Regions from separate parts of the Ensifer sp. NM-2 genome, predicted to be linked through region 1. Evidence: riboswitches for the same ligand, from Rfam matches in the RefSeq annotation. Region 1 holds a riboswitch; each other region holds the start of a gene.
The links. Region 1 has a riboswitch for thiamine pyrophosphate ahead of thiO (glycine oxidase ThiO). Riboswitches for the same ligand answer to the same signal wherever they lie in the genome.
Positions count from the first base shown of each region.

Region 2: it holds a riboswitch for thiamine pyrophosphate, as region 1 does, so the genes downstream of both, thiB (thiamine ABC transporter substrate binding subunit) here and thiO (glycine oxidase ThiO) in region 1, are expected to answer to the same signal.
Region 3: it holds a riboswitch for thiamine pyrophosphate, as region 1 does, so the genes downstream of both, thiC (phosphomethylpyrimidine synthase ThiC) here and thiO (glycine oxidase ThiO) in region 1, are expected to answer to the same signal.

Region 1 is NZ_PVZR01000016.1:38,294-48,055, forward strand. It holds gene C6558_RS40985 (hypothetical protein) at 27-275, opposite strand; gene C6558_RS40990 (hypothetical protein) at 251-583, opposite strand; gene C6558_RS26370 (hypothetical protein) at 707-976, opposite strand; gene C6558_RS26375 (thiamine phosphate synthase) at 1,192-1,809, opposite strand; gene C6558_RS26380 (thiazole synthase) at 1,806-2,579, opposite strand; gene thiS (sulfur carrier protein ThiS) at 2,582-2,779, opposite strand; gene thiO (glycine oxidase ThiO) at 2,769-3,764, opposite strand; TPP riboswitch at 3,987-4,118, opposite strand; gene C6558_RS26400 (hypothetical protein) at 5,060-5,329, opposite strand; gene C6558_RS26405 (hypothetical protein) at 5,688-5,888, opposite strand; gene C6558_RS26410 (hypothetical protein) at 6,121-6,561, shown strand; gene C6558_RS26415 (hypothetical protein) at 7,552-7,977, opposite strand; gene C6558_RS26425 (hypothetical protein) at 8,589-8,834, opposite strand; partial or broken gene C6558_RS26430 (C-5 cytosine-specific DNA methylase) at 9,042-9,515, shown strand; gene C6558_RS40370 (hypothetical protein) at 9,704-9,762, opposite strand, start outside.
Region 2 is NZ_PVZR01000007.1:71,712-81,473, reverse strand. It holds gene C6558_RS15905 (multidrug effflux MFS transporter) at 1-192, opposite strand, end outside; gene C6558_RS15900 (MarR family winged helix-turn-helix transcriptional regulator) at 189-668, opposite strand; gene C6558_RS15895 (ABC-F family ATP-binding cassette domain-containing protein) at 746-2,572, opposite strand; gene C6558_RS15890 (thiamine diphosphokinase) at 2,576-3,226, opposite strand; partial or broken gene C6558_RS15885 (GNAT family N-acetyltransferase) at 3,313-3,796, opposite strand; TPP riboswitch at 3,931-4,048, shown strand; gene thiB (thiamine ABC transporter substrate binding subunit) at 4,098-5,126, shown strand; gene thiP (thiamine/thiamine pyrophosphate ABC transporter permease ThiP) at 5,158-6,762, shown strand; gene C6558_RS15870 (ATP-binding cassette domain-containing protein) at 6,759-7,475, shown strand; gene C6558_RS15865 (M48 family metalloprotease) at 7,873-9,384, shown strand; gene C6558_RS15860 (RNA polymerase factor sigma-32) at 9,678-9,762, opposite strand, start outside.
Region 3 is NZ_PVZR01000006.1:195,036-204,797, reverse strand. It holds gene C6558_RS14670 (sugar phosphate isomerase/epimerase) at 1-282, opposite strand, end outside; gene C6558_RS14665 (ABC transporter substrate-binding protein) at 320-1,588, opposite strand; gene C6558_RS14660 (dicarboxylate/amino acid:cation symporter) at 1,840-3,165, opposite strand; gene C6558_RS14655 (sensor histidine kinase) at 3,396-5,264, shown strand; gene C6558_RS14650 (sigma-54 dependent transcriptional regulator) at 5,268-6,629, shown strand; TPP riboswitch at 6,807-6,938, shown strand; gene thiC (phosphomethylpyrimidine synthase ThiC) at 7,033-8,856, shown strand; gene C6558_RS14640 (Zn-dependent hydrolase) at 9,123-9,762, opposite strand, start outside.

The sequences.
Region 1 (9,762 bases):
CGGTCTGCGACTTGGATGGGCTCATGCTAGACTTTTGCGCCGGTCGAATGAGCGCAGATGGCTTCCAGGAGTTTGATCGTCATTGCCTGTCCCAGGCGTGGAATCTCGGAAAAGCCTTCACGGTACAAAAGTCTTGTCATGATGGTCTCCGCGAACTGCGGGTTCATCTGGCGAGCGACTTTTAGAGCCTTCTCGCATTTGTCTCCGAAGGGCGTAAGGGCCTCATTGAGATACTCGACACCGTGAGTCTTCACGACGCAGGCGATGTCGAACATGTCGCGGGGCTGCATCGTGGCCCGCGGTAAAATATTTTCTTTGCGATGATTTCGCCAGGGGTCTCAAGCAGGACGTCGCGACCGCGCACCTCCGCTTTCACCGTGGGGTTATCAGTCAGGCTGGGCGCGCAGATAAAGTCGATTTCGCCAACATTCTCGAAGACGATCTTCAATGTTCTTGATCCATCGGACTGATAGCCGTCAGGGTTGATGTCGAGCGCGTAGCCCTGTGTCTTCGGGTTCAGAAGCTGCGGATCATCGATGAAGATGTCGACATCAAAGCTCTCGCGATGATCGATCTGGAGCATCAGGGCGGTACCGCCTCTAAAAGTCCAATTGTCGATCAATGTGAGTTGGGAGCTTGCCTGATCGATAATGCAGCCAGCGTGATCAAACAGGTCCCCCCATCTGCTGGCTGGGTGTTCGACCAATTATGCCGCCCGCGCCAAAGGTAGCGGGTAACCGGCAAGTGCCGAGAACTTCCGTGCTAAGTCGGAAGCGATCGCCGGATCAACGTGCATTTCGCCAAGGAACGAGATCTGAAGGTTCTCGTCTACCTCGGAAAAAAAGGAGAACGCCGACGCATCGAAATTGACTGCGCTGGCAGGATCGGAAATCTTGGATGCCAATTGCTCAGCCGAAAGCTTCGTCCCATAAGGGGCGTTGACAGTCGACAAAACCTTTACTGCAACAATAGACATCTTCCTCGACCACAGCACCTTCAGGTTTCTATATACCTTGACGATCCTTGCGAAACAAGGATCGTCGGTGACTACGCCGTCACACGTTAGCCTCGCGAGGCTCTTCTAGGCATCTATATTCGGCCGATTTTCCGTTGTTGCGGCTTTTCTGAGGGTGAGGCTCATCTGGGGACGGTGCTCGGCCGTGGTCGCCGGCTGGGAAACGAAGATCTCGTTCAAGCTGGCGCAATGCGCCACCGTGACGTCGCAGCGATCCATTGCCTTGTTCTGCCCTCGGGATCCTGGCTACGTGTAATGTCGGTCACGACCGCGGCACACTCCGCGCCATGTGTGAGAACGCCATCGATACGTTCAAGGTTCAGTCCACCGATCGCAACCAGCGGGGTCGATCCGATTTTCTTCTTCCAAGTGGTGAGGCGGGCAAGCCCCTGCGGCTCCCACTTCATCTTCTTGAGAATGGTCGGATAGACCGGGCCCAGCGCGACATAGTCGGGCGCGACTGACAGCGCCATATCGAGTTCGGCCTCGTCATGTGTGCTGATGCCGAGCTTCAGTCCGGCCCGACGAATGGCGGCCACGTCAGCTTGCGCCAGATCTTCCTGACCGAGATGAACGAAATCGCAGCCTTCGTCGATCGCCATGCGCCAATGGTCGTTGACGACAAGTTGGCAGCCGTGTCTGTCGCATATGGTTCTGGCGATGCGGATATCGCTACGAACCTCGCTATCGGGTCTTTCCTTGATGCGAAGCTGGACCAGCCTCACTCCAATTGGAACGAGGCGTTCGACCCAATTCGCGCTGTCGACAATGAGGTAGAAGGGATCGAGCTTCATGAGAAGACTGCCTTTCCGATCACCGGGGTGGAGGGGACTGCCAGGTCTCGCGGTTCGAGCATGCCGGCTTCAAAAGCCAGCCGACCGGCCTCGATCGCCTTGGCAAAACCCGATGCCATCACGGCCGGATTTCCCGCGCCGGCCACCGCGGTATTCAGGAGCACGGCATCGAAACCGAGCTCCATCACTGTCGTTGCATGCGAAGGGCGGCCGATGCCCGCATCGACAATCAGAGGCACGTCCGGGAAATGCGCGCGCATCGACCGCAAGGCGGACGGATTTTGCGGCCCCATGGCACTGCCGATCGGAGCGCACCAGGGCATCAACACGCGGCAGCCAGCTTCCAGCAGGCGCTCGGCGACAACCAGATCGTCGGTTGTATAGGGAAAGACCTCGAAGCCTTCGTTCGAAAGGATCCGTGCGGCTTCGACCAGCGAGAACACATCCGGCTGCAATGTGTCGTGATTGCCGATCACTTCGAGCTTGATCCAGTTCGTCTTGAAAACCTCGCGCGCCATCTTGGCAGTGAGCACCGCCTCCTTGGTGGTGTGGCAGCCGGCGGTGTTCGGCAGTATTTTCGTCCCGAGCTCGCGGATCAGTTCGAAAAACGCACCTCCCGCTTTGCCGCCGGCCGTCTCTCTCCTCAACGAGACCGTGATGATTTGTGTCCCTGAAGCCCGCACGGCGTCCGAAAGCACGGCTGGAGATGGATAGCCCGCTGTTCCCAGAAGCAGTCGAGAGGTGATTTCCGTGTCGTAGACTTGCAGCATGTTCAGCCACCTTTCATCGGCGAGAGAATTTCGATGCGATCATGATCGCCTAAGCGCCATCGATCGCGGTCGGCCGCGTGAACGAGTTCGCCGTTGACAGCGGTCGCCAGCCAGCTTCCTTCATAGTCGAGTGCAGCCATCAGTTCGGCGAGCGTCGAGCAGGCGACCTCGTGCTCTTCGCCATTGACGTTAAGGTTCATCATAGAACTCCGATCTGTGGTCCGGGTTGAGCAGAAGTTCGGCAACGTCGTGCGCAAGAGCCGGCGAGAGCAGGAAACCATGCCGATACATACCGTTCACGGAATAGATCGAACCGCTTTTCGTGATCCTTGGCAGATTGTCGGGGTAGGCGGGGCGAATGCCAGTTCCGGTTTCGGTGATCTGCGCTTCGCCGAAGGCCGGGTGCAGGGCGTAGGCTGCGTTTAAGAGCTCCATCAGCGACCGTGCAGTGATAGGACCGGACAATTCGCTCTCTATCATTGTTGCCCCGACCATGAAGACGCCCTGGCGGCGTGGAACGACATAGATGGGGTGTCGAGGATGCAGGAAGCGCACTGGACGCGACAGTTGAATGTCGCCGGTGCGCAGATAGAGCATCTCGCCACGCACGCCCCGCAGTGCCGCGTCATCCGGGAGCCTGGCAGGGCCTGTGCAGTCAATATGCGAATCGACACGGCGATCGACGGTGGCATCGGTCGCCTGGCCGAAATGAAAACGCACCCCCATGGCCATTAATGTGTCATGGAGTGAAGGCAGCGCCTCTCTCGGATCGAGATGCGCTTCCCTCGGGAAGTGGAGTGCACGAGAAAAACGGCCGGCGAGATCGGGTTCCAGTTCGGCTATCTGGTCTGCATCAAGCCATCTGTGCCCTTTGGTTCGCGCCGCGAAGCGATCGAGCTCGCGTGTATCGCGCGCGGCGGCGACGACAAGTGTCCCCTCTTGCACGACCTTGTCGGGCAGCGCCGTCTTCCACCACTCGATGGCTGTCGCGCCGACGCGTTCGACTTTCTCGTCGGCACTTTCGCGCTCACACCAGGGCGCCAGCATGCCGCCCGCAAACCAGGATGCGCCGGCGCCAATCCGTTTTGAACGTTCGAAGACGTCGACCTCAATGCCGCGTCGCGCCAGTTCGTATGCGGTGACAAGGCCGATGACACCCGCTCCGTTGATCAGCACCTGCCTCATTTGGCAGCCGTTCGAGCTGTTACCTGGCCGGAGCTGTAGGGCCATTCATCCATGCGCCGCACCGCTAACGGGCGTCGATGTTGCCGTCTATGTCCGCGGTTTGGCTCGTGTACGACATCTGAAAAAACCATTGGTCGGCTCCAACCTTGACGTTTGGAGACCCAGATCTTGGCGCTGGAAAGATAGAGACACGTCCACGCGATCGCAAAGGAGCTGTCGCAACTGCCGTCGTTCCCACCGTCCCTACGCCAGCATGAACTGGATCAGGTTCAACGGGTCATTGCGCTGCGGTCGAAAGAGCCGATCCGCCCAGCAATATCTCAGCCCCTTGTCGGGACTCCCCTGGTGAATGAACCGAGTTGAACGGCCAATGCCGTGCTTTGTCAAGCGTTGTTAGTCTATTTCCAACGGGGCTAAAGCGTCATCCACATACCTTAGACTCAACGCGTATCGCGCCGAGAGGAGCAACATGAGCCGGCGCATCAATGCGGCGGGCCTCGCGCTCGTCTAGCGGCGGGAAGGCATCAAGGAGCATGCGTTTAGTAGAAAAGGCGCTGCAGCGTGAGTTTTGCTCTCAGGCAAGTGGAGGCATCGTCTGCCCCACAACAATCAATGGTCTCGAATGTTCTCAAGCGATTCCTTTCTCGCTTCTTCATTGATGTCGCTCAGAGACCTTTCATGGTTGGTGCCGTTCCTGGAAGTGACACACATTTCCCAAGCACACCGTCGTGTCCGCCTGCGCGGGCGCGCCCGAGGCGATGAGAGCCACGGCGATTCATGCAGTTCGACCATTTCTCCTCAGTAGGGCGCCGTCCTGGAGCCATGAGTTTCCCCCGTTTTTGAGTGGTTCACGGTGCAAGCCTGGTCGGAAAATGGCCAGCATCCAATAAAAAGGAATCCGAATGGCGCCATATCTGTGCAGAAAATTCGCTCGGCCGCGAAAGGGCGGTCAATGCAAGCAACTTCACCTCCGTCATGGTCGCGCTCGATCGCTATGGCGACATGTTTGGTCTCGATAAGTCCCGTCGCCTGCTGCTCGCAGCACGGACATGAACGTGCCGACTTCCGATTCTATCGCGAGGTCTGGGGACCGACGCCGGCGCTGAATTAACGAGCACATGCATATCGGATCGGGCCTCGGATCCGGAATATTTTCAGCTGTCTCTGGGGCATCTCGATGACGGCGTGGCCGTTGCGCGGCCACGCTGACCGGAGTATGCCTGGCGTAGTGTGATCCCAGTCGAGGGCCGAGAGTGGGGCAGCGCGTCACTCTGCGGTGTTGAGCAACACATCGCCTAGTGCAGCATACTGGTCGGTTGCTGTTCGCTCTGAATTCGACGTGTTGGGCTCGCCCGCCTACAGAACCAGCGACCGCACTCTGTTAACGCCAACTCATCCGTATTGCCGAACCTAAATTCATCCATCAGGAATTTTGCGAGGCGGCCAGCGCGGATGTCTTGGCGCGGGATCCTCGTTTCGAAGCAAATGCGATCGAATATCCTTTGAAGTGTATCGAGCTGTTCGGGTGCGAGTTCAAAACCTGACTGGTCAAAGTGAATAGCCATTTAGACCTCCCTTCTTGAGCTACCGCCTTCACCGACGAGAGAAAGATAGCGAAATCTTTAATTGGCTCCAAGTGAGCAAAAGTTGAGATTTGCGTGCGTCGAACTGCTGCTGGTAGCGGGGAATCCGGCTCAGAGCCCACAGAGATGCGGCGCTTATAAAAGGCGCCGCGGGAACGACAGCGGAAACGAGACGACCCCTTAGCCGCCCCTTTCCTTAAATGCGAATTGTTCTCGCCAATCATTAGATTTAGTTCGATATTTAGTCGTTGCTGAGATTGCTAGCGGTCTTCCCGCAGAGCCCTAAAAGAAGGCCGCTCTTTTCCAGTTGTCCCGCCGGGTCAGGCAGCCACCCTCCCAATTAACCAGCCATTTGTTTGAGCGCATCGTGGTCGTGGATGCCGCTTTGAAAAAGGCTGATCAGGTGCGCCGCGAGCGTAACGGCTTCATCGCTATCAAAGGCGAGGTGCCTTTCCTGAACCATTTCCCGGAAGACACATTCGATCTGCTTGAAGTCGTCAGGCGTTACAATCCCTGTGCGAGATCCAACCGCTTTACCCATAGCCCTAATCCTAGCCGGCCCAGGGGAGAACAGGGCCGACGTTTGCCCCGCATAGAGTATGCGCCGTTGCTGGGGGGATTACACTGGACTCGTGGAGGGAGATCCAGACGGTCTTTGGGTTGGAGAGTAGCCAGACCGTCCGGAGCCCACGTTGGGTTGCCTCCACAATACACCAACGCTTATGCATTTAAAAACGCGTGCGGTAGGGCATTGTTCCGATTGCTAATGTATCGTGAATCTGTTCGGCGTGCGTGCCTTATGGCTCTGGCTAAAGTACCCGCCCACGGTTCTCGATCAAGGTGCCTGCGGCGATTGGGTAAAGCTGAAGTGCATCCAGAGCGACGGCTTTGTAGTCGTCGGATGTGAGCCATCGACGAAGGTGGCCGGCGCGATTTCGCGGTTGCTGCTTACGGCGAGGCGAGGCAACGAGCTGGTCTATGTATGCGGGGTCGGAACAGGCTTTACGGACAAAATGGCCCGCGACCTTCGCAAGCAATTGTCGGACATGCCGCCGGTCGCGCTCAAGCGCAAGAACGCGGTTTTCTGTGAGCCGGCATTTGTCGCCGAGATCACCTATACCGAGATCACCAGCGAAGGGGAGTTACGGCATCCATCGTTCAAAGGCCTGCGCGAGCTGGCCGAGAACGTTGATGTCTTCGAGCTCAAAAAATAGACCCGGGGAAGAGGGGCCTTGGAGCTGATACGTTGGGGTGCTCTTATAACTCGGGTGCGACAACAATGTTCCATCGCTGCGGTCGACAATCACCGTCGGTGTTTTCGCACCCGGATCACGTTACCGTTGTTGTTGCTGCACTGCTTACAACGCATGCGTCGACCAGGTGCCACGATCGACAGAGTTGTGCCGAACCATCCCGCCAGGCCGTGCCGATCGAGGTGATCCCAGAGCGCTGCTTTGCTTGGGGCAGGGGCGTGCGCCCTGGGACCTCTAGCGACCTAGAGGCCGCTCTGGACAATCGGCAGCCACAGACCTTCGGCGCAGCGCCAGCCGGTTAGTGGAATGTCGCACTTGCGGTCGAACTTGCCAATTGGCGCCTCGCGAACACAATTCACAGTCGAGCGAAATGGGTGTCCTGGGACCTGGAAGGTCGTCTGAGCATAGGAGGCGGTGCACGAAAAGTATGTGAGGATAGCTAGGGCGCATGCGATATAGTTCGGCATTGCGGGATCCTCTCCAATTTTAGAAGCTGCTAAAGCTACTTCAAAACGGAGCGATTTGCCCTTAGCCTTTTCGAACTAGCTCAGGCGGAGGGGACTCTTGTTCAAACATGGGAAGCTTCATTCCTTCCCATCCAGGATAATCCGCAACGTCCGGATCATATTCGCCGCATCGAGCAGGGCAGCCCTAATTTCTCCTTTACGCGGCTCTCGACAAAACCACGCTGGCACACCTCGTCGGGAACGTGTTGCCACCATGCTGCTAGAAAGGTGTCGTTCTGCAAACGGTTAAAGGGGGACCGGTCATGGAGCAGCGACGGGAAGCTCCGTCATCCGTCGTTCAAAGCGTTGCGCGAGCTGGCCGATCTTCGAGCTAAAAAAATAGGCCCCTGCGGGAGGGGCTCGAGAGTTCGACAGCACGTCGCATGTCCGCAAAAAACGCGTCTCTCAGAGGATTGTTCCTCCCCCCAGACAAGCCTTGCAGGCGCTATCGACGTGGGCCAACATTGGCCGCCTTGTAGATCGACGGCCCCATGCCCCGATACTCGGGTTGAAGGAATGTGAATTCGTAGCTCCGGGTCAATGCTTCGACCAGCGCATTGACGATGGCTGTACGGGCGACCTCTTTCCTGTTGGCGTCAATGGCGACGAGGTCTTTCGCTACTGCGTTAGGCAGCTTCCAAAGCTCGGCCGCGACGAGCGCGACAACGTCGGCATCGTCGACCGTAGTTCCGGCGCGCTCGATACGGTGGTTGATGCGGATATGCCTGACGAGTTCCTCAGCGATTGAGCGGGCGCTGTCTTGTTCGCGGCGGCGCGAAACGCCTGTTCCTGCGAAGCGGCGTTTGGTCGATTGGTCTATCACCGCCAGATGGATGGCGACGAATGAGGATAGTTTGGCGTGGTCCGTCACTTGCTGAACTCCAGATAGCATTCTTCAGTGCCCGATCGTCGATCGGGGCGAGTTGTGCCGCATGTCTGAGATTGGCGCCCGCCTAGCGCCGTGGGTCAGGATCGCTTGGCCGGTGGCCATTCGATCTTGTGTTCGAAGCAATACCAGTTTGGCGCCGACCGTCCGTGGGCATAGCCGAACGCCTCCCACTTCATGCAGCAGGGAGGTTCGCACAGATGCTCGGCCAGGCTGCTTTCCGCTCTCTTGGTAGCGCCAACCTCGTCGCTCATGCTCAATGCCCTCTGAGTAAACGGTTCTACAAATGTTCTCATTAAGGCAGAGAGTCAACGACCAGATTTGGGGAGGCTTTCCGCATAGCTCAAAATGGGGAGCGCTGAATCGCGGAGCTCAATCAACCATTCGAAGCCGGTAGGTGGCTGGCAATTACCCAACCACCAAACTCATTCATTTGCTGCCATCGACCCTTCTTGCCGTGTCGAAATCCCTCGCTATTCGATTTGTGGATTTTGAACCGATAGGGACGCACGACGCGGACAAAGATTACGGATCCATCCTCCGGCATGTCGCCTTTTCGCCATGTGGTGCCGGGCATTTTGATAGCCTCCACCCAATCAATGCGGCTTTGGGGCTATCAGCACGACGCCGGCGCCAAGCTCAAACATTTCTGCCTCAGCATTGATCGAGAGATAGTGGTTTTCGGCCAGTTCGATCAACGCTGATGAGGCCTCTTCGGGCGACCATCCTGCTGCCTCGATCCTTTCGATCAAAAACTGGAATTCATCAGTGATCGCCTCCTGGCATTGCAGGTCACGATCGGGGTGAGATTTCGGATGTCTAGGCCCGGCGATTTTCGGCATGGCGTTTCCTCCTGCAGAAGATGTTAGGGCGGTCATTTCTTTCTGCAAGGCTTGGCTAATTTAACGACTCGCCTTCGATCTTATCCAGCCGCGCCGATAGGCATCGTCGGGCACGTCGCGCCACATGTCATCATCGGACCCGTTGACTCAATTTGCTTGAGCGAGCAGGAAGACGGCCACCAAGTAAACCTCACGAAGCTCGTCGACGCCCAGACGGTGACGCCGTACATGCAGGCCCACTACGGCACGGGTGACTGCCAGCCGGAAACGGAACCGACGCGAACCATCACGAAGGACCGTGATGGTCATGTCGAGGCGACCGTCACTGCGCCGCCGTTCACGCTACGGTAGGCTGAGCGGGCTCGCGAGGTCGCCAATTTCATGCGGGGCACACGGGCTTTCGGGACGATCGCGAGTTCGTCACGGTCGAGGTCTCTGGCGTTCTTCGTCATCGTCGATATCGCCATGCGGATGCTGAAGCCGCGGGAGGGGCCTTCCCACCGGATTGCGTTCTCGCCGGTGCTCATGACTATCAGGAAGATGGCTTGGGGTCGGTCTGGCGCTTGTTTTCCAAATCCGTGCAGGTGTCCTGCGTCGGCAACTCCGTGTCGCCCCCGGTCGCGTGCGCGCTGGTCCCCGCGCATTGCGCGGTACCTGGCAGTGCAGAAGGGCGCCGCATGAAAATCACCTACGCCGAACTCATTGAATAGGCCGAAGCACAAAAGCGCCAGAAGTTCACTGGTTGGATGACCAGGCTCGCGCTCCAAGTTCCCGCGCCCCGACGCTGAGATAGAAAACAAGATGCGGGACATCGCCATGCTCGACGCTGTCAGCAGCATCTTCAAGGCGAGGGCGGCTGCATGACGATGCTATTTCAGGTGCTTTGGCGGCTTGTCATTTTCATCCGGATTCGGGTTGGGAATCTCGT
Region 2 (9,762 bases), on a different contig from region 1:
CGAAACCAGCTGTGCGAAGGCGAAGCCTGCGAAGTAGAGCGACAGCGTCATCTTGATCGCCGCCTCGCTGGAGGAGAAGGCGCGGACCAGTTCGGGCATTGCCGGTGTATAGAGCGCCATGGAAACGGGGCCGAGCGCGACAAGGAAGGCGCCGATGATGCTGGTGCGCCGTTCGCTCATGCGGCGCGTCATGGCTTTGCACCCTTCTCCTTGCCGGCGACGCACGGATCGAGGCCGCGCAAATTTTCGCGCAGGATACGCAGGTTGGCGCAGAGCATGTCGCGCGTCGCCTCGTCGAGCCCTTCCGTATAGGCATTCATCATCTCGCGCAGCCCCGCCATCAGCTCGGCGAGCAGCGGATCGGCCTTGTCGGTGATGACGACGTTCTTGGCGCGGCGGTCGGCCGGGTCGGGCAGACGGGCAACCAGCTCCATCGCCTCCAGCCGGTCGAGATAGGCCGACAGCGTCATCGGCTCGATGCCCATGCGCGTGGCGATTTCCGCCTGCTTGATGCCCTCGGTCAGCGCCACCTGGATCAGCGTGCGCGCTTCACCGGGCGTGATGCCGAGATCCATGGCGTTGACCTTGCGGTCAAAAGCGCCACGCAGAAGGCGGGAGACATCGGTCAGCAACATGCCGATGGTTTCGGATTCGAGTTTTGTCGGCATCAGGATCGTTCACGAGAGATATAATAAGTTTTCCTTATCATACCCCTTGCCAACTTTCAACGCGGGAGCGGCGAGGCTCAGCCCTCGAGCTCCTCGCGCAGCATCTCCAGTTCCAGCCATTCCTCTTCCATGCGGGCGAGATCGCCGCGAAGCTTTTCCAGCTCCTTCGCCAGTTTCGCAAACGTATTCGGGTCCTTGGCAAAGAGGTTGGGGTCGGCCATCCGCTCCTCGCGCTTGGCTGCCTCCGCCTCCGCCTTGGCGATTTCCTTCGGCAGGTTTTCGAGTGCAAACTTCTGCTTGTAGGAGAGCTTGCCCTTGGCCTTCGGTGCCTCGGCTGCGGGGGCAGCGGCATCGGCCACCTTGGCCTTTTCCGCCTTCTCCGTCTTGCGCCGCTCTTCGATCGCGCCCTTGCGCTGCGCCATCATGTCGGTGTAGCCGCCGGCATATTCGATCCAGCGGCCGTCAGGCGCTTCGGGATTGGCCGGCGCGATGGTCGAGCTCACGGTGCGGTCGAGGAAGTCGCGGTCGTGGCTGACGAGGATGACGGTTCCGGCAAAGCCGGCGACGACCTCCTGAAGCAAGTCCAGCGTCTCGATGTCGAGATCGTTGGTCGGCTCGTCGAGGATCAGCAGGTTGGTGGCGCGGGCGAGAATGCGTGCCAGCATCAGCCGGGCGCGCTCACCGCCCGACAGTTCGCGGATCGGGGTGCGCGCCTGCTCCGGCTGGAACAGGAAGTCCTTCATGTAGCCGGTGACATGGCGCTGCTCGCCGTTGACAATCAGGCTCTCGCCCCGGCCGTCGGTCAGGTAGTGGGCCAGCGTATCGTCGAGGTTGAGATCCTCGCGCTTCTGGTCGAGCGTCGCCATCTCAAGATTGGTGCCGAGTTTCACCGTGCCGGTATCCGGCTCGATCTGCCCGGTCAGCATCTTCAAAAGCGTCGTCTTGCCGGCACCGTTCGGGCCGACAAGGCCGATCCGGTCGCCACGGTGCACGCGAATGGAAAACGGCGCAACGATCGTCCGCTCGCCGTAAGCCTTGGTGATCTTCTCCGCCTCGATCACCAGCTTGCCCGATTCCTTGGCGTCGGAAGCCGCCGCCTGAACGGAGCCCTGCGGCCCCTTGTGGCCGCGATGGCGCGAGCGCATGTCCTGCAATTCGCCGAGACGACGCATGTTGCGCTTGCGCCGGGCGGTAACGCCGTAGCGCAGCCAATGCTCCTCGCGCTCGATCGCCTTGCCGAGCTTGTGCTGCTCCAGCTCTTCCGCCTCCAGCACCTCGTCGCGCCAGGCCTCGAAATGGCCGAAGCCGCGGTCGAGCCGGCGGGATTGGCCGCGATCGAGCCAGACCGTCGCGTTCGAGACCTTTTCGAGGAAGCGCCGGTCGTGCGAGATCAGCACCAGGGCCGAACGGCTGCGGGTCAGCTCGTCTTCGAGCCATTCGATCGTCGGCAGATCGAGATGGTTGGTCGGCTCGTCGAGCAGCAGGATATCCGGCTCCGGCGCCATCACCCGGGCAAGCGCTGCGCGGCGCGCCTCGCCGCCGGAAAGGCGTGCCGGGTCTTCTTCGCCGGTCAGACCCAGGTGCTGCAGTAGGTAAGCGACGCGATACGGGTCGTCGCTTGGGCCAAGGCCCGACTCGGCATAGGCCTGCACCGTGTCGTAGCCTTCGAAATCCGGTGCCTGGGGCAGGTAGCGAACGGTCGAGGACGGATGGCGGAAGACCTCGCCCGATTGCGCTTCGGCAAGACCGGCGGCGATCTTCATCAGCGTCGATTTGCCGGAACCGTTGCGCCCGACAAGGCAGATGCGATCCCCCGGCTCCACCTGCAGGTTGGCGCCGGCCAGAAGCGGCGTGCCACCGAAGGTCAGGAAGATATCGTCGAGTTTCAGAATGGGAGGCGCCAAGGCTCAGGCTCCGGAAAGGTCATAGGGGCGGGCGAGAACGATCGCCCGGCCGGTGTCGAGGGAAATGCGAAGGGGACCCTCCGCGACATTGGAAACGGTGCGCGAAGACCCGAACGGCAACGTGAAATCGGTGAGCGGATAACGCGCGTTGACGATCGTAAGCCCGATGAGATCGGTCAGTCCGAGGATCGAGAATAGGCTGCCCTTCGGCAGATCGATTTCGATCTCGCCTGCAAGCAGCGGATAGGCCTCCTCCTCACCCGAGGTCATGAACACCGGCAACCCACGTTCGGCCAGCGAAGCAGCCTGAAGCAGGTGCAGGAAGGCATGGTCGCTGCGTGATCCTCCGAGCGCGCCGGCAAAGATCAAGGCTTCGGCGCCACGCGACAGCGCCGCCTCGACAGCGATTTCGCCATCGGTCGCAGCCTTGGCGGCGGGATAGGGCTCGCGCGGGACATCGGCAAATTCCGCGAGCAGCGCCTCCTCGGTCGAATCGAAATCGCCCACCCAGACGTCGGGGGTCACGGATAGCACCCGCGCATGCCGCATGCCGCCATCGGCCGCAACGAAGCGGCTGCCTGCGAGCTGGCGCGCAAGGCGATCGGTCGGGGTCAGTGCACCGCCGAGCAGAATGGTGAAGGTGGATCGGGCCATGGCAAAGCCCATAGCGCAAAGGCACGGGCAAGGAAAAGCAAGAAAACCGAACAAGGGCGCGATCCGGCGATTTTGCGTCCTCGTTGTCAGTGATCTTCGGGCAAGGTATCGGGAAACAGCATCTCCGCATAGATCCCGGGGTTGGAATCGGGGATCTCGATGGCGCCGACCGTGCGTCGGTAGAATTCGGCCGGGCCGACGCCGCCGATGATGGCGTAACCGTAGCCTGCGTCACGCATCGCCGTCAGGCTCACGCGCAAGAGCGCCTCGCCGATCCCCGTCCGCGCATGGCCTCGTCGACGCCCGTCGGCCCGAAGAAACCGAGCGCTGTGACATCGTGGCAGGCAAAGCCGACGATCCGGTCCTCGAACACCGCGATGTGCATGCACGTCGGCGTCGATCTGAAGGCCGCCTCCGCCTCGCCCGCCCAGCCGGAGCCAAATGTCTGCTCGATCCAGGGAACAACAAGCTTCGTTCGGGTGCCATTGCGCGGTGAATGCCGATACCGTCAGCAAGCGGTGATCTCGCTTGTGCCGGCAGTGCATAAAGGCGAACGAGCATGTCAGTCATCGCAGGCTCCTTCGGCGTCTGCAAACTCTGCCGACGATTTTACCCCATGCGCCGCGGCGCGAAAATGCGGGGCGGGCGCTTTTGCCGTCCTCAAACTTCGCTTGCCATCAAACCGGCTCGGCGGTAAATCTCTACCCGCTCTAACGGGGTGCCTTCCGACCGCATGGCGGCCGAAGGCTGAGAGGCGTTGAACGCCAACCCGCGGAACCTGATCCGGCTCATACCGGCGGAGGGATTAGACGCGATCGGATCGATACGCCCTTTTCCCATGCAACATCATTTTTAGGGAGAGGTGCCTGCCATGTCCAATTCATCGCAACTCAAGGTTCTTAGCCGGCTAGCGCTTGCCGCGACGGCAGGACTTGTCTTCGCGGCCAATGCCGTTGCTGCCGACAAGACGCTGACCGTCTACACCTATGAAAGCTTCATCACCGAATGGGGGCCGGGTGCCAAGGTCGCCGAAGCTTTCGAGAAGACCTGCGAATGCAAGGTCACCTATGTCGGCGTCGCCGATGGCGTCGAGCTTCTGACCCGCCTCAAGCTCGAAGGCGCGGCCTCCAAGGCCGACATCGTGCTCGGCCTCGATACAAACCTCGTCGCCGAGGCCAAGGCCACCGGCTTCTTCGCGCCGCACGGCATCGAGCCTGCCAACGTCAAGGTACCCGGCGACTTCACCGACGACACCTTCCTTCCCTATGACTACGGCCATTTCGCCGTCGTCTACGACACCCAGACCTTGAAGACGCCGCCGAAGAGCCTGAAGGAACTGGTCGAAGGCGACGCCTCTCAGAAGATCGTCATCGAGGATCCGCGCACCTCGACGCCGGGCCTCGGTCTGCTTCTCTGGGTCAAGGCCGTCTATGGCGACGAAGCCGGCGCCGCCTGGGCCAAGCTCAAGGACAGGGTACTGACCGTAACGCCGGGCTGGTCGGAAGCCTATGGCCTCTTCACCAAGGGCGAAGCGCCGATGGTGCTTTCCTACACCACGTCGCCCGCCTACCACATGGTGGCGGAAAACACCGACCGCTACCAGGCGGCCGAATTCTCGGAAGGTCACTACATCCAGATCGAAGTTGCCGGCATGACCAAGAGCGCCAAGGAGCCGGAGCTTGCCAAGCAGTTTCTCGCCTTCATGACCGGCCCGGAGTTCCAGTCGATCATTCCGACGACCAACTGGATGATGCCGGTCGCGGCGACCAAGGAGCCGCTGCCGGAGGCTTTTAGCAAGCTGGTCAATCCGGAGAAGACTTTCCTGCTGCCGTCGGAAGAGGTGGCGGCGAACCGCAAGGCCTGGATCGACGAATGGCTGGCCGCCATTAGCAAGAACTGAGGCGCATTTGTTCGCGCCTGCCGAAAATCGCATCACGATGACCGCCGGGACTTTAAGTCTCGGCGGTATCCTGCTGTTTGTCGGCCTGGCGATTGCAGCCCTTTTGCTCCAGAGCGGTGACTTCGGCAACAGCGTGCTGTTCGATGCCTATATCTGGCGGGTAACGCGCTTCACCTTGCTGCAGGCGAGCCTTTCGACGCTGCTTTCCGTTGTTCTTGCCATCCCGATCGCACGGGCGCTTGCGCGCCGGCCGAGCTTTCCCGGCCGCGTCTGGGTTCTGCGGGTGATGGCCCTGCCGCTCGGCCTGCCCGTGCTTGTCGGCGCGCTCGGGCTGATCGAGATCTGGGGCCGGCAGGGCGCGCTCAACACCGCCCTCGCCGGCCTCGGGCTGCAGCAGCCGATCAGCATCTACGGCCTTTTCGGCATCCTGCTCGCCCACGTCTTCTTCAACATGCCGCTTATCGCACGTCTCTTTCTCGCCGGGCTCGAGCGCATCCCTTCGGAATACTGGAGAACCGCCGCCAATCTCGGCATGCCGCCAGCCGCACTCTTCCGCTTTGTCGAGTGGCCGGTCCTTCGGGGATTGCTGCCAGGTGCTGCCGGCCTCGTCTTCATGCTCTGCGCCACCAGCTTCACGCTGGTGCTGACGCTCGGCGGCGGGCCTGCCGCCAGCACCATCGAGGTCGCGATCTACCAGGCGCTGCGCTTCGATTTCGACCCGCCGCGGGCGATCGCCCTGTCCGCCCTACAGATCGTCATGACCGGAGCCCTGCTCCTGGCTCTAACGCGTGTCGCGACCGAACCTGCACAAAGCGCAACCGCGGGCAAAATCTCCAGACGCTATGATGCAGGAACCGGCCTCTCCCGGACGTCCGACGCCGGCTGGATCCTGTTCTCGCTGCTCTTCATCGGCGCACCGCTGATCGCCGTCGTCGGTTCCGGCCTGCGTGCGGATCTGGTGAAGCTTGCCGGCGACCCGACCGTGCATCGTGCTCTCGTCACCAGCATTGTCATCGCCGTCCTCTCGGCATTCTTTTGCGTCACCATGGCCGCCGCGATGATCCGCGCCGCCGGCATCGTCGTGGCGCGTCGCCACGCCCCGACCTTGGCCAGGGCATTTGCGGGCACTGTCACCGCCAGCACGTCGCTGGTGCTGCTGGTGCCGCCGGTCGTGCTCGGTGCGGGATGGTTTCTGCTCCTGCGCCCCTTCGGCGATGTCGCCCGTTTCGCCCCCGCCATCGTCGTCGCCATCAACGCATTGATGGCGCTGCCGTTCGTGCACCGGATCCTGGCACCGGCGATGGCAACACATGCCGCACGCACCGACCGACTGACAGCAAGCCTCGGCATCCGCGGCTTCCATCGCCTGCGATGGATCGACTTGCCGCCGCTCCGGAAACCGTTGCTGATGGCGTTCTCCTTCGCCATGGCGCTGTCGCTCGGCGACCTTGGTGCAGTGGCGCTGTTCGGTTCGCAGGACATGGTCACGCTTCCATGGCTGCTCTACAGCCGGATGGGCAGCTATCGCACCGCGGATGCAGCCGGTCTGGCGCTCTTCCTCGGCCTCATCTGCCTGATCTTCACCATGCTCGGCACGGCCGGCGACAGGCGAGTGCCGGAAGGACGAAACGCATGAATTCCCAGGCGGCGGTAGAACTTGTTGGCGTCGACGTTCGTTACGACACCACCGCACTGCACTTCGATTGCGCCATTCAGCCAGGTGGCATCGTCGCAGTTGCCGGGGCCTCCGGGTCGGGAAAGTCGACCCTCTTTCATGTCATCGCCGGTTTCGAGGAGCCGGACCGGGGCGAGGTTCGCATTCTCGGCAAGACGATGTCGGGACAGGCGCCGGCAGAACGACCCGTCTCCGTGATCTTTCAGGACAACAACCTGTTTGCACATCTCGACGTCGCGACCAATGTCGGCTTCGGCATCAGCCCCTCGCTTCGCCTGTCGGTCGCTGATCGCGCACGGATAGACGATGCCCTCGGCCGCGTCGGGCTCGACAGCTTCGGCAAGCGCCTGCCGCCGACGCTGTCCGGCGGCGAACGACAGCGTGTGGCGTTGGCGCGCGCCTTGGTGCGACATCGCCCGCTGCTGCTGCTGGATGAGCCTTTTGCCGCTCTCGATCCCGGCATGAGGGCCGGTATGCGGGCACTGCTGCAGGACCTGCATGATCAGGAAAACAACACGATCCTGATGATCACGCACCATCCCGATGACGTGAGGGCGCTGGCCGATAGCGTGCTTTTTCTGGACCAGGGGCGTATCATCGCCCATGACCCGGTCGAGCGCTTTCTCGAACGGCGCGATATGGCGTCCATCAACCGCTTTCTCGGCAACGCGTGATGCGACGTGGAATCTTGGAGCATTTCCAGGAAAAGTGCGAAGCGGTTTTCCGTCAGGAAATGCGTGGAAACAGGCAGATAGAGCGTTTCCGCGACGTCGTCTAAACCGGAAATGCTCTAGCGCGCGTGGTACTCCGCCACAATTTGACCGCCGCGCCATGCGACGCGCGGATTGTCCGGCCGGAGCGTCACGAATATTCGCGTATCCGTTGCCGTGATACCACGGGGCAACTATTTCTACCGGGGTAAACTAGGCAGGTGGCGCTGAAATCAGATACAGCAAGACCAGGGCTGGAATACTCTTCCCGGATCGGACGTATCCGGCTGAAAAAGTAAGACTTTCAACGCCGCCCGAGTCCCTGTTGTGGGGTGGCGTTGGACGGGAAACGGGCTGAGGCATGGAAAGTCATACAGTCAGAAACGACCGGTTCCCGCCCAAGCGCGGAGGCCTCCGGACACGTGCTGTGGTTGCATTGCTTGCGACGACGCTGCTTTCCGCCTGCCAGTCGGTGATCGAGCAGACCTACGAGCCGACCGTATCGCCGTCCTCCAATCCGCAGATCGTCGACGAAGTCCAGAAGAACGACCCCCGTGCCCAGCTCGGCGCGCGCGAACACCCGCGCATCGTCGCGAGCTACGGCGGGGAGTACAAGGACGCAAAGACGGAGCGGCTGGTCGCCCGCATCGCCGGCGCCCTGACGGCCGTCTCGGAAAACCCGCAGCAGTCCTACCGCATCACCATTCTCAATTCCCCGGCGATCAACGCCTTTGCGCTGCCCGGCGGCTATCTCTATGTCACCCGCGGCCTGCTTGCGCTTGCCAATGACGCGTCCGAGGTTGCGGCCGTGCTGTCGCATGAAATGGCGCACGTCACCGCCAACCATGGCATCGAGCGCCAGCAGCGCGAAGAGGCGGAAGTCATCGCCAGCCGCGTCGTCTCCGAGGTGCTGTCCTCGGATCTCGCCGGCAAGCAGGCACTGGCGCGCGGCAAGCTGCGTCTGGCCGCCTTCTCCCGCAACCAGGAGCTCCAGGCTGACGTCATCGGCGTGCGCATGCTGGGCGAGGCCGGTTACGACCCCTATGCGGCGGCACGCTTCCTCGATTCCATGGCCGCCTACAGCCGCTTCTCCGCGGTCGATCCGGAAGCAGACCAGAGCCTCGACTTCCTATCGAGCCACCCGAATGCCCCGCAGCGCGTCGATCTCGCGCGCCGGCACGCGCGCGCGTTTGGCGCCGAGGGCACCAGCGGCGACCGCGGGCGCGACTATTATCTCGCCGGCATCGACGGCCTGCTCTATGGCGACAGCCCGCAGGAAGGCTATGTCCGCGGCCAGACCTTCATGCATGGCCAGCTCGGCATTCGTTTCGACGTGCCGACCGGCTTCCAGATCGACAACAAGGCAGAAGCGGTCCTGGCAACCGGCCCCGGCGACGTGGCGATCCGTTTCGACGGCATCGCCGATACGGCCCGCAAGAGCCTGACGGATTACATCGCCAGCGGCTGGGTGACCGGCCTGCAGCCCGATACCATCCGTCCGATCAGCGTCAACGGTCTTGAGGCCGCAACGGCCCGCGCGTCTGCCGATCGCTGGGACTTCGACGTCACGGTCGTGCGCATCGACAACCGCATCTACCGCTTCCTGACTGCCGTTCCAAAAGGGTCGCGCGCGCTGGAGCCGACGGCAAACCAGCTGCGCGCAACGTTCCGCAAGATGACGCCGGCCGAAGCACAGTCGCTGAAGCCGCTGCGCATCCGCGTCGCCGTGGTCAAGCCCGGAGAGACGATCGCCATGCTGTCGGCCCGGATGATGGGTACCGACCGCAAGCTCGATCTGTTCCGGCTGATCAACGCCATGCAGGTGACCTCGACCATCAAGCCGGGCGACCGGGTGAAGATCATTTCCGAATAAACGCCAACGGCGCCGCACCATTCAGTCCGACGCCGTCTTATGTCTTCGTGTCAAAGATGCGAAATCGCTTGCCGTGCCCGACGCGCGTTTGACGCGTTGAGGTTTCCGGCGCGAACGTGCAACTGCGTCATCACGTGTTCACCCGTCCTATGGACGGGATGGCCACCCACTGCATGTTTCCTTAAATCCTATTCGATTTAAGGATAAAAACATGCAGCAATTCAAAGTGCTACAGCGACCTTAGCGCGTCTAATAAGACGCGCGGCGCTGTAGGCACGTCTCCCGAAAATGCTTCAGTGCACGACCGATGTCAGCGCCGGAGCCTTGGTTGCCAGCGCCGCCCTGAGCTTTTCAAGCGCCCGCGTCTCGATCTGGCGG
Region 3 (9,762 bases), on a different contig from region 1:
CTCAGACAGCAGCCGACAGATCGCTTGCGTCTTTTCCTTAAGGACCGGCCAGGAGGCGGGATCGGCGAGTGTGTGGACATGGGCCGCCGCGACGACCGAAAGGCCGCGGCTGCCAAGCTCGGATGAAAGCACCTCTGGATCCGTGGCAAAGAAGCCGTAGGGTCCAAGTTCGGTGTGCCGGTAACCGGCCGCCTTGATGCGGTCGAGATAGTCGGTCCAGTTGATTTCGTTGCCTTCGGGCCAGTAAACGCCCCAGCAGCACGGTGCTATCGCAATGTTCACGGGTGATGTCCTCGATCGGTGGGAAATAGGCGGGGGCTTACCAGCCCCGCGCCTTTAGACGTTCCAGGTCGCTCGCAACCTTCGCCAGGGCATCGTCCGCGCTTTCCTTGCCGCTCAGCACATTGTGCACGCCATTGAAGATCCGCTGGGACACCCGGTTGTAGGACGCGCCCGTGACCTGCGACGGACGCGAGGCGCTTTCGGCATATGCCTTCTCGGCAAACTGCAGCGAAGGATTGGCCGCCAGAACGTCCTTGTCTTCGTAGAGCGCCTTCAGCGTCGGGCTATAGGCCTGGAGCGCGCGGCGCTTCTGTTCCTTGGCGCCGGTGAGATAGCGCACCAGGCTGACGGCGGCGTCTACATCGTCGGCGTATTTCGACACACCGAGAAGACCCGCCCCGTAACATCCGCTCGACTTGCCGCCTTCAGCCCCAACCGGAAGCGCCATGACGCCGACCTTACCGCGCAGCGACGATCCGTCGGCCTGCGTCGTGCCCCAGACATAGCTCCAATTGCGATGGAAAACCGAGTTCCCGGCTTCGAACACGCCGCGCGAGCCTTCTTCGTCGTAGTTCAACACGCCTTCCGGGCTGATCCCGCCGATCCAGGATCGGGCAATATCGAGCGCTTCGGCCGCCTTCGGATTGTTGGCTGTGATCTCGCCCTCGGGCGAAATGAAGGTTCCGCCGCCGTAGGATGCCACCCATTCGAGCGCGTCGCAGGTCAGCCCTTCATAGGCTCGCCCCTGCCAGACATAGCCCCACATGTCGGGACTGCCTGATGCCCGCTCCTTGTCCTGGATGAGCTTCGCCGTCTCGGTGAGCTCCCGCCAGGTCTTCGGCTCGGCCTTGCCGTACTTCTCCAGAAGGTCCTTGCGATAGAACATCAGGCCGGCGTCGACGAACCACGGCATTGCCAGCAGCTGGCCATTGATGGTCGCGTCGGCAAGAGACGATTCAAAATGGCTGGAAACTTCGTCGGCAGGCACCTTCTGCCGGAGATCGACGAGGTGCGACGCGAGCGTGCCGACCCAGATATTGTCGAGGGTCAAGACATCAACGTCGCCGGACTTTCCGGCGAGCAGCTGCTGGTAGAGCGGCAGCGCCTCGCCCCAATTGGCCGGCATCTTGTTGATCTTGACAGTATTGCCGGTTTCCTTGGCCCAGGCCTCGGAGGCCGACTGGCAGAGCTCGAGCTCCGCGCCGGCCGAGCTGCAGAAAATCGATACTTCGGCCGCAGCCGCTGGAAATGCGGCAAACGCCGCGGTGGCCAAGGCGGCCGCTTTCACACACTTCGTCCAATGCATTCTCGTCTCCTCCCCAGAAAACGCTTTGCCTCGATCAGTGATGACAAATTACTATACCGTCCAGACGGTACAGTAAAGTGGGGAGAACGAGAATTTCACAGGAACGTTGGCGGCCCGGCAGCAAACCGCCAGCCTATGACCTAGGGCGGCAACGCCACGAGGCTATCCCGCAAAAGAAAAAAGGCGTGGCCCACCAGAAAGTGGACCACGCCTTGCCGCACCGAGATGCGGTCTTGCCCTAGGAGGCAGCTTTATTCGGCTGGCTGAAGACCCGGAACCGGGCTTTCCGGCAGCGCCCGGCCGCCAAGGGTTGCGGCAAGCTGGGTCTCATCCAGTTCGCCTTCCCACTTGGCGACCACGATGGTCGCAACCGCGTTGCCGACAAAGTTGGTCAGTGCCCGGCACTCCGACATGAAGCGGTCGATGCCGAGGATCAGCGCCATGCCGGCAACCGGCACCGCCGGCACGACCGAAAGCGTGGCGGCAAGCGTGATGAAGCCGGCGCCGGTAATGCCGGCTGCACCCTTGGAGCTCAGCATCGCCACGAGCAGCAGCAGCACCTGGTCGCCGAGCGACAGCGGAATGTCGGTCGCCTGGGCAATAAAGAGTGCGGCGAGCGTCATGTAGATGTTGGTGCCGTCGAGGTTGAAGGAATAGCCGGTCGGAATGACCAGCCCGACAACCGAGCGCTTGCAACCGGCCTTTTCCATCTTGCTCATCAGTCCCGGCAGCGCCGCTTCCGAAGAGGATGTACCGAGAACGAGCAGCAGTTCTTCCTTGATGTAGCGGATGAGGGCGACGATCGAGAAGCCGTTGTAGCGGGCAACCGCGCCGAGCACGACGAAGACGAAGAGCAGCGAGGTCAAATAGAATGTGCCGATCAGCATGGCGAGATTGGCGATCGAACCGACGCCATATTTGCCGATGGTGAAGGCCATGGCGCCGAACGCACCGATCGGCGCCGCCTTCATCAGGATCGCGACCAGCTTGAAGATCGGCAGCGTCAGCGCGTGCAGGAAATCGACGACAGGCTCCGCCTTCTTGCCGACCATGGCGAGCGCCAGGCCGAACAGAACGGAGATGAACAGCACCTGCAGGATATCGCCCTCGGCAAATGCGCCGACGAGCGTGGTCGGAATGATGTTCATCAGGAAGCCGGTGATCGACTGCTCATGCGCCTTCTCGGCGTAGGAGGTGACCGCCTTGACGTCGAGCGACGCGGGGTCGATGTGCATGCCGGCGCCGGGCTGCACCACATTGGCCACGATCAGGCCGATGATGAGCGCGAGCGTCGAGAAGGTCAGGAAGTAGATCATCGCCTTGCCGGCGACCCGCCCGACCTTGGCGAGATCGGTCATGCCGGCAATGCCGGTGGCGACGGTCAGGAAGATGACCGGGGCAATAATCATCTTCACCAGGCGGATGAAGGCATCGCCTAGCGGCTTAAGCTGCGTGCCGACCTCCGGGTAGAAATGGCCGAGCAGGATGCCTGCGGCGATGGCCGCCAGAACCTGGACATAGAGATGACGATAGAAAGGTGTCTTGCCGCGCGGTTCCGCGGATTGGTCGATAATCATGATATCCTCCACTTAGGCCCAGTCCGGCGTCATGCCGGGCCTCCCAGGCCCTATTTCCGAAGCGCGACAGCTCGGGCTGTCATGAGGATGTCATCTGCAATGGGCGTGCCAGATCGCAGCACAGCTGATCAGGCCATTGAAATATCGCCACTTTTTCGAGAATCTTGGATCACGCACACGAATATTTGAGCGGATATCCGCACAGATCATCTGGAAACTTGCGCGGAATAATGCACAATTCCGCCATGTCCATGCCCGCGCCCAGCCCTATCAATCCAGAGGATCTCGACCGGCACATGCGCCGCGCCTGGCTGATTTTTGCCGCGCTAGCGTTGGTGTTGCTGGCAGCGGGGCTTTTTTTCGCCGGCGAATATGGGCGAAACAAGGCGCTTGAAACCGTCGACATCCAGAGCCGCATCGATGCCAATCTCAAGGCCTCGCTGCTGAGGGCAGTGCTGGAGCGGCAGCGCGCGCTGCCTCTGGTACTGGCAGACGATGTAGAGGTGAAGACGGCGCTTGAGAAGGGTGGCGACCAGCCGTTGCAGCGGCTCAATCAAAAGCTCGAGGCGCTGGCCGCCAATACGGATGCGGCGGTGATCTACGCGATTGGCCTCGACGGCGTGGCGGTGGCTGCCAGCAACTGGCGCGAGCCAACCAGCTTCGTCGGCAATGACTACGCTTTCCGCGAATATTTCCGGCTGGCGATGCGCGATGGCAAGGCCGAGCATTTCGCCATGGGCACCGTCAGCAAGCGGCCAGGCCTCTACATATCAAGACGTGTCGACGGGCCTGACGGCCCGATTGGCGTCGTGGTCGCCAAGCTCGAATTCGGCGGGGTCGAGGCCGATTGGCTCGCCTCCGGCAAGCCGGTCTATGTCACCGACCGGCGCGGCATCGTGCTGATCACCAGCTTCCCGTCCTGGCGCTTCATGACGACCCGTACCATCCCCGGGGATCGCCTCGCCGCCATCCGCGACAGCCTGCAGTTCGGCGATGCCTCCCTGCTGCCGCTACCGTTCCGCCGGATCGAGCCAACGAGCAATGGATCGAGCGTGCTGACAGCGCTTCTGCCCGGCAGCAGCGAGCGGCAATACCTCAGGGTCGAGACCATGGTGCCCTCGACCAGCTGGCGGCTGGAGCAATTGGCACCGCTAGACGCAGCCCTTGGCGCCGCGAGCCGCGAGGCAAGGCTGCTGGCCCTTGCCGTTATCGTGCCGCTGCTGGCGCTTGCCGCATTCCTTCTTCGCCGGCGCCAGGCTTTGACGCAGGTCGCGGCCAACGAACGCGCCGCGCGCGATGAGTTGGAACGCCGAGTGGCCGAGCGCACACAGGACCTAAGCCTCGCCCGCGATCACCTCGAAACCGAGATCGCCGACCACAGGCGCACGGGCGAGAGGCTGCAGGCGGTGCAGCAGGAACTGGTCCAGGCCAACCGCCTGGCAATCCTCGGACAGGTGGCGGCGGGCGTTGCCCACGAGATCAATCAGCCGGTCGCAACCATCCGCGCCTATGCCGACAATGCGCGCACCTTCCTCGACCGCGGCCAAAAAGAAACCGCCGTCGAAAATCTCGAAAGCATCGCTGCGCTGACCGAGCGGGTCGGCACCATCACCGACGAACTGCGCAGCTTTGCGCGCAAGGGCCGTTTCGTCGCCGAACCGACGGCGATGCGGGAGGTGATCGAAGGCGCTCGAATGCTGCTGCGCAGCCGCTTTGCCGGCCGCATGGACGCGATCGTCATCGACCTGCCTGATAACGGCCTCAGCGTGCTCGGCAATCGCATCCGCTTGGAACAGGTGCTGATCAACCTGTTGCAGAATGCCCTGGAAGCCCTCGGTGATCGGGCAGACGCTGAGATCCGTGTGCGGTGCGAGTTAGGCCCCTCCGAAACAGTTTCGCTTGTTGTCGCCGACAATGGTCCGGGCATTCGGCCCGATATCCTCGAAGACCTTTTCACGCCGTTCAACACCTCCAAGGATGAAGGTCTCGGTCTCGGCCTTGCCATCTCCAAGGAGATTGTCGCCGACTATGGCGGCGACATCGAGGTCAAGACCAGCCCTGAGGGCACCGTCTTCACCGTGCGTTTGAAGAGGGCCTGAGCGATGCAGCAATCCGTATGCCTCGTCGACGACGACAGCGAACTCAGGCGGGCGATGAAGCAGACGCTGGAGCTTGCCGGCCTCGCGGTCTCCGCCTTTCCCGGCGCGGCGGAAGCGCTCGCAATCCTCAACCCGGATTTTAGCGGGATCGTCATCAGCGATATCCGCATGCCCGGGATCGACGGCCTCACGCTGTTTCGCCGGATCGCCGATTTCGACCCCGACCTGCCCGTCATTCTGGTCACCGGCCACGGCGATATCCCGATGGCCGTTCAGGCCATTAAGGACGGCGTCTATGATTTCATCCCGAAACCCTTTGCCGCCGACCGTCTGGTGCAGAGCGCACGCCGCGCCTTGGAAAAACGCCGGCTGGTGATGGAAAACCGCGCGCTGAAACGCGCAGCCGAAGTCGCCGGTGAGAGCCTGCCGCTGATTGGCCAGACACCGGTCATGGAACGGCTGCGCCAGACCTTGCGGCATATCGCCGACACCGACGTGGATGTGCTTGTTGCCGGCGAAACCGGCAGCGGCAAGGAGGTGGTGGCGACGCTGCTGCACAATTGGAGCCGGCGCCGCAACGGCAACTTCGTGGCGCTGAACTGCGGCGCACTGCCGGAAACGGTAATCGAGAGCGAGCTTTTCGGCCACGAGCCCGGCGCCTTCACCGGTGCCCTGAAGAAGCGCGTCGGCCGTATCGAGCATGCGAGCGGCGGCACGCTTTTCCTCGATGAGATCGAGGCGATGCCGCCGGCAACGCAGGTCAAGATGCTGCGAGTGCTTGAAGCCCGTGAGATCACGCCGCTTGGCACCAATATCGTGCGCCCCGTCGATATTCGGGTCATCGCCGCGGCCAAGATCGACCTCGGCGACCCGGCCCAGCGGGGCGATTTTCGCGAGGATCTCTATTTCCGGCTGAACGTCGTCACCCTGTCGATCCCGCCGCTGCGCGAACGCCGGGACGATATCCCCCTTCTCTTCTCGCATTTCCTGACGCGGGCAGCCGAGCGTTTCAAGCGCGACGTGCCGACGCTTTCGCCGGCCGTCAGCCACTATCTGAGGTCTCATTCTTGGCCGGGCAATGTGCGCGAGCTCTCGCACTTCGCCGAGCGCGTCGCCCTTGGCGTCGAAGGTTCGCTCGGCCAACCGATTGCCGCGGCGCCGACCAGTGCCGGCCTGCCCGAGCGGATCGAGCGCTACGAGGCGGAAATTCTGAAAGAAGCGCTGCGGGCGCAGCACGGCGACGTCAAGGCGACGATCGAAGCGCTCGGCATTCCGCGCAAGACCTTCTATGACAAGCTGCAGCGGCACGGCATCAACCGTGCGGATTATGCCGATCGCCGGGGATCAGAGAAGTCCGGCCGCTAGCGCATTTCCAGGAAAAGTGCGGAGCGGTTTTCCGTCAGGAAATGCGTAAAAACGAAAAGAACGAGCGTGCCCGCGGCTTCGTCTCATCCGGAAACGCTCTACCGGGCAATCAACAGGCCTGACACGCAACCTTCGGATTAACGCTTGACGGCGCATCCGGATCGATGGCTATCTCTAGGCATTCACCAGGGGGGTCCCGTCAAGGGGCTGAGATACTGCTGGGCGGATCGGCTTTGCCGACCGAGGCGCAGTGACCCGTTGAACCTGATCCAGTTCATACTGGCGTAGGGACGGTGCAGACATTGACGCCACGATTCCGTCATTCGCGCGGAATTTCAGGCAAACATGTCTTTTCCTTCCGGCTTCAGAACTGGGTCTCCAACCGCAAACTTGGAGCCTCATCATGAATATTGCCACCAAACCCGCAGAACTCTCGGTCACAAAAGGCCCGCTTCCCGCCTCGAAAAAGGTCTACAAGCCAGGCACGATCCATCCCGACATCCGCGTTCCCATGCGCGAAATCACCCTGCACCCGACGTCGGGCGAGCCGCCGGTCACCGTCTACGACGCCTCCGGTCCCTACACCGTAGAAGATGCCAACATCCGCATCGAGGATGGATTGCCAAGACCGCGCCGCGACTGGATCATCGCTCGCGGCGATGTCGAAGCCTATGACGGGCGCGACGTGCGGCCGGAAGACAACGGCTTTGCCTCCGGCGACCGGCTGACGCCGACCTTTCCCCTCCGTCACGCGCCGCTGCGCGCAACCGGCCGGCGCGCGGTGACGCAGCTTGCCTATGCGCGGGCCGGCATCATCACGCCCGAGATGGAGTTCGTCGCCATCCGCGAGAACCTTGGCCGCGACGCTGCACGCGCCGCGCTACGCGACGGCGAAAGCTTTGGCGCCCATCTCCCCGATCACGTCACGCCCGAATTCGTCCGCCAGGAGATTGCCAGCGGCCGCGCCGTGCTGCCGGCCAACATCAACCACCCAGAATCCGAACCGATGATCATCGGCCGGAATTTCCTGGTGAAGATCAATGCCAATATCGGCAACTCCGCCGTCACTTCGTCGATGGCCGAGGAAGTGGAGAAGATGGTCTGGGCCACCCGCTGGGGCGCCGATACGGTGATGGACCTTTCGACCGGCCGCAACATCCACAACATCCGCGAATGGATCATCCGCAACTCGCCCGTGCCGATCGGCACCGTGCCGCTCTACCAGGCGCTGGAAAAGGTCAACGGCATCGCCGAGGATCTCACATGGGAAGTCTATCGCGATACGCTGATCGAGCAGGCGGAACAGGGGGTCGATTACTTCACCATCCATGCCGGTGTCCGGCTGCACTATATCCCGCTGACCGTCGACCGCGTCACCGGCATCGTCTCGCGCGGCGGCTCGATCATGGCGAAATGGTGCCTGCACCACCACAAGGAGAGCTTTCTCTACGAGCACTTCGAAGAGATCTGCGACATCTGCCGCGCCTATGACGTCTCGTTTTCGCTCGGCGACGGCCTGCGTCCGGGCTCGATCGCCGATGCCAATGACGCGGCGCAATTTGCCGAACTGGAAACGCTGGGCGAGCTGACGAAGATCGCCTGGGCGAAAGACTGCCAGGTGATGATCGAGGGCCCCGGCCACGTGCCGATGCACAAGATCAAGGAAAACATGGACAAGCAGCTCGCTGTCTGTGGCGAGGCGCCGTTCTATACGCTTGGGCCCCTGACGACCGACATCGCCCCGGGCTACGACCACATCACCTCGGGCATCGGTGCCGCGATGATCGGCTGGTTCGGCACGGCCATGCTCTGCTATGTGACACCGAAGGAACATCTGGGGCTTCCCGACCGCAACGACGTCAAGGTGGGCGTCATCACCTACAAGATCGCGGCCCATGCCGCCGATCTCGCCAAGGGGCACCCGGCGGCCCGCACCCGCGACGACGCCCTGTCGCGCGCCCGCTTCGAGTTCCGCTGGGAGGACCAGTTCAACCTGTCGCTCGATCCGGAAACCGCCCGCTCCTTCCACGACGAAACCTTGCCGAAGGAGGCGCACAAGGTCGCGCATTTTTGCTCCATGTGCGGGCCGAAATTCTGCTCGATGCGGATCTCGCACGACATCCGCGCCGAGGCGCAGAAGGAAGGTTTTCAAGCGATGGCGGCCAAGTATCGTGAGGGTGGCGACCTCTATATGCCGGTCGACAGCGAGGCAGACGTTCGGGGATAACGACCACGCCAGAAGGGGCGGCGACCCCGCCCCTTCTGGCGCCCGGCGGGCTCCGGCACTCTTTACGCAATGGCCCATCTCTTCGTCATGCTCGGGCTCGACCCGAGCATCCACATTGGAGGCAGCCGGCTTGTCGATACGAGGCTGACACAGAGGTGCCGGCTGGATGCTCGGGTCAAGCCCGAGCATGACGGTGTGAGAGGAATTGCTGCCGCATCAGCATCTTGATCGCTCCAAGGAGGTCGCACCCGGCCCCTTCCGGCGCCCTAAGGGCTACCTGCAAGCCGGACGGCGACGTCGAGCAGGACATTGGCACCGGCGACGAGATCTGCCGGATCCGTGTGTTCGCGCGGATTGTGGCTGATCCCGTCGCGGCTCGGCACGAAGATCATCGCCGCCGGCGCGATGCGCGCGATCATCTGGGCGTCGTGGCCGGCGCCGGAGGTCATCCGCCGGCTCTTCAGCCCACGGGCCTTCGCGGAAACTTCAATCGCCGCGACGATCGCACCGTCGAAACTGACGGGCTCGAACCGGGCGAGACGCTCGACAGAGACGATCACATGCTCTTCCTGCTCAAGCCGGTCGAGAAAGCCGGAAAGCGCGCTTTCAAGTGCCCTCAGGCGATCCTCGTCCGGGTCGCGCAGGTCGATGGTAAAGACCGCGCGCGAGGGGATCACGTTGATCGCGTCCGGCTCGAAGCGCATGGTTCCGATCGTCGCAACGCTCGGCGCGTTTGATCGCGCGATGTGCTCGCGCAGGAACAGGCCGACGCGCGCGGCAGCAAGGCCCGCATCGCAGCGCATCGCCATCGGCGTCGTGCCGGCATGATTGGCAACGCCGTCGATGGTCACGCGCTGCCAGGAAATCCCTTGCAGATTTTCGACGGCGCCGATCGTGGTCGCTTCG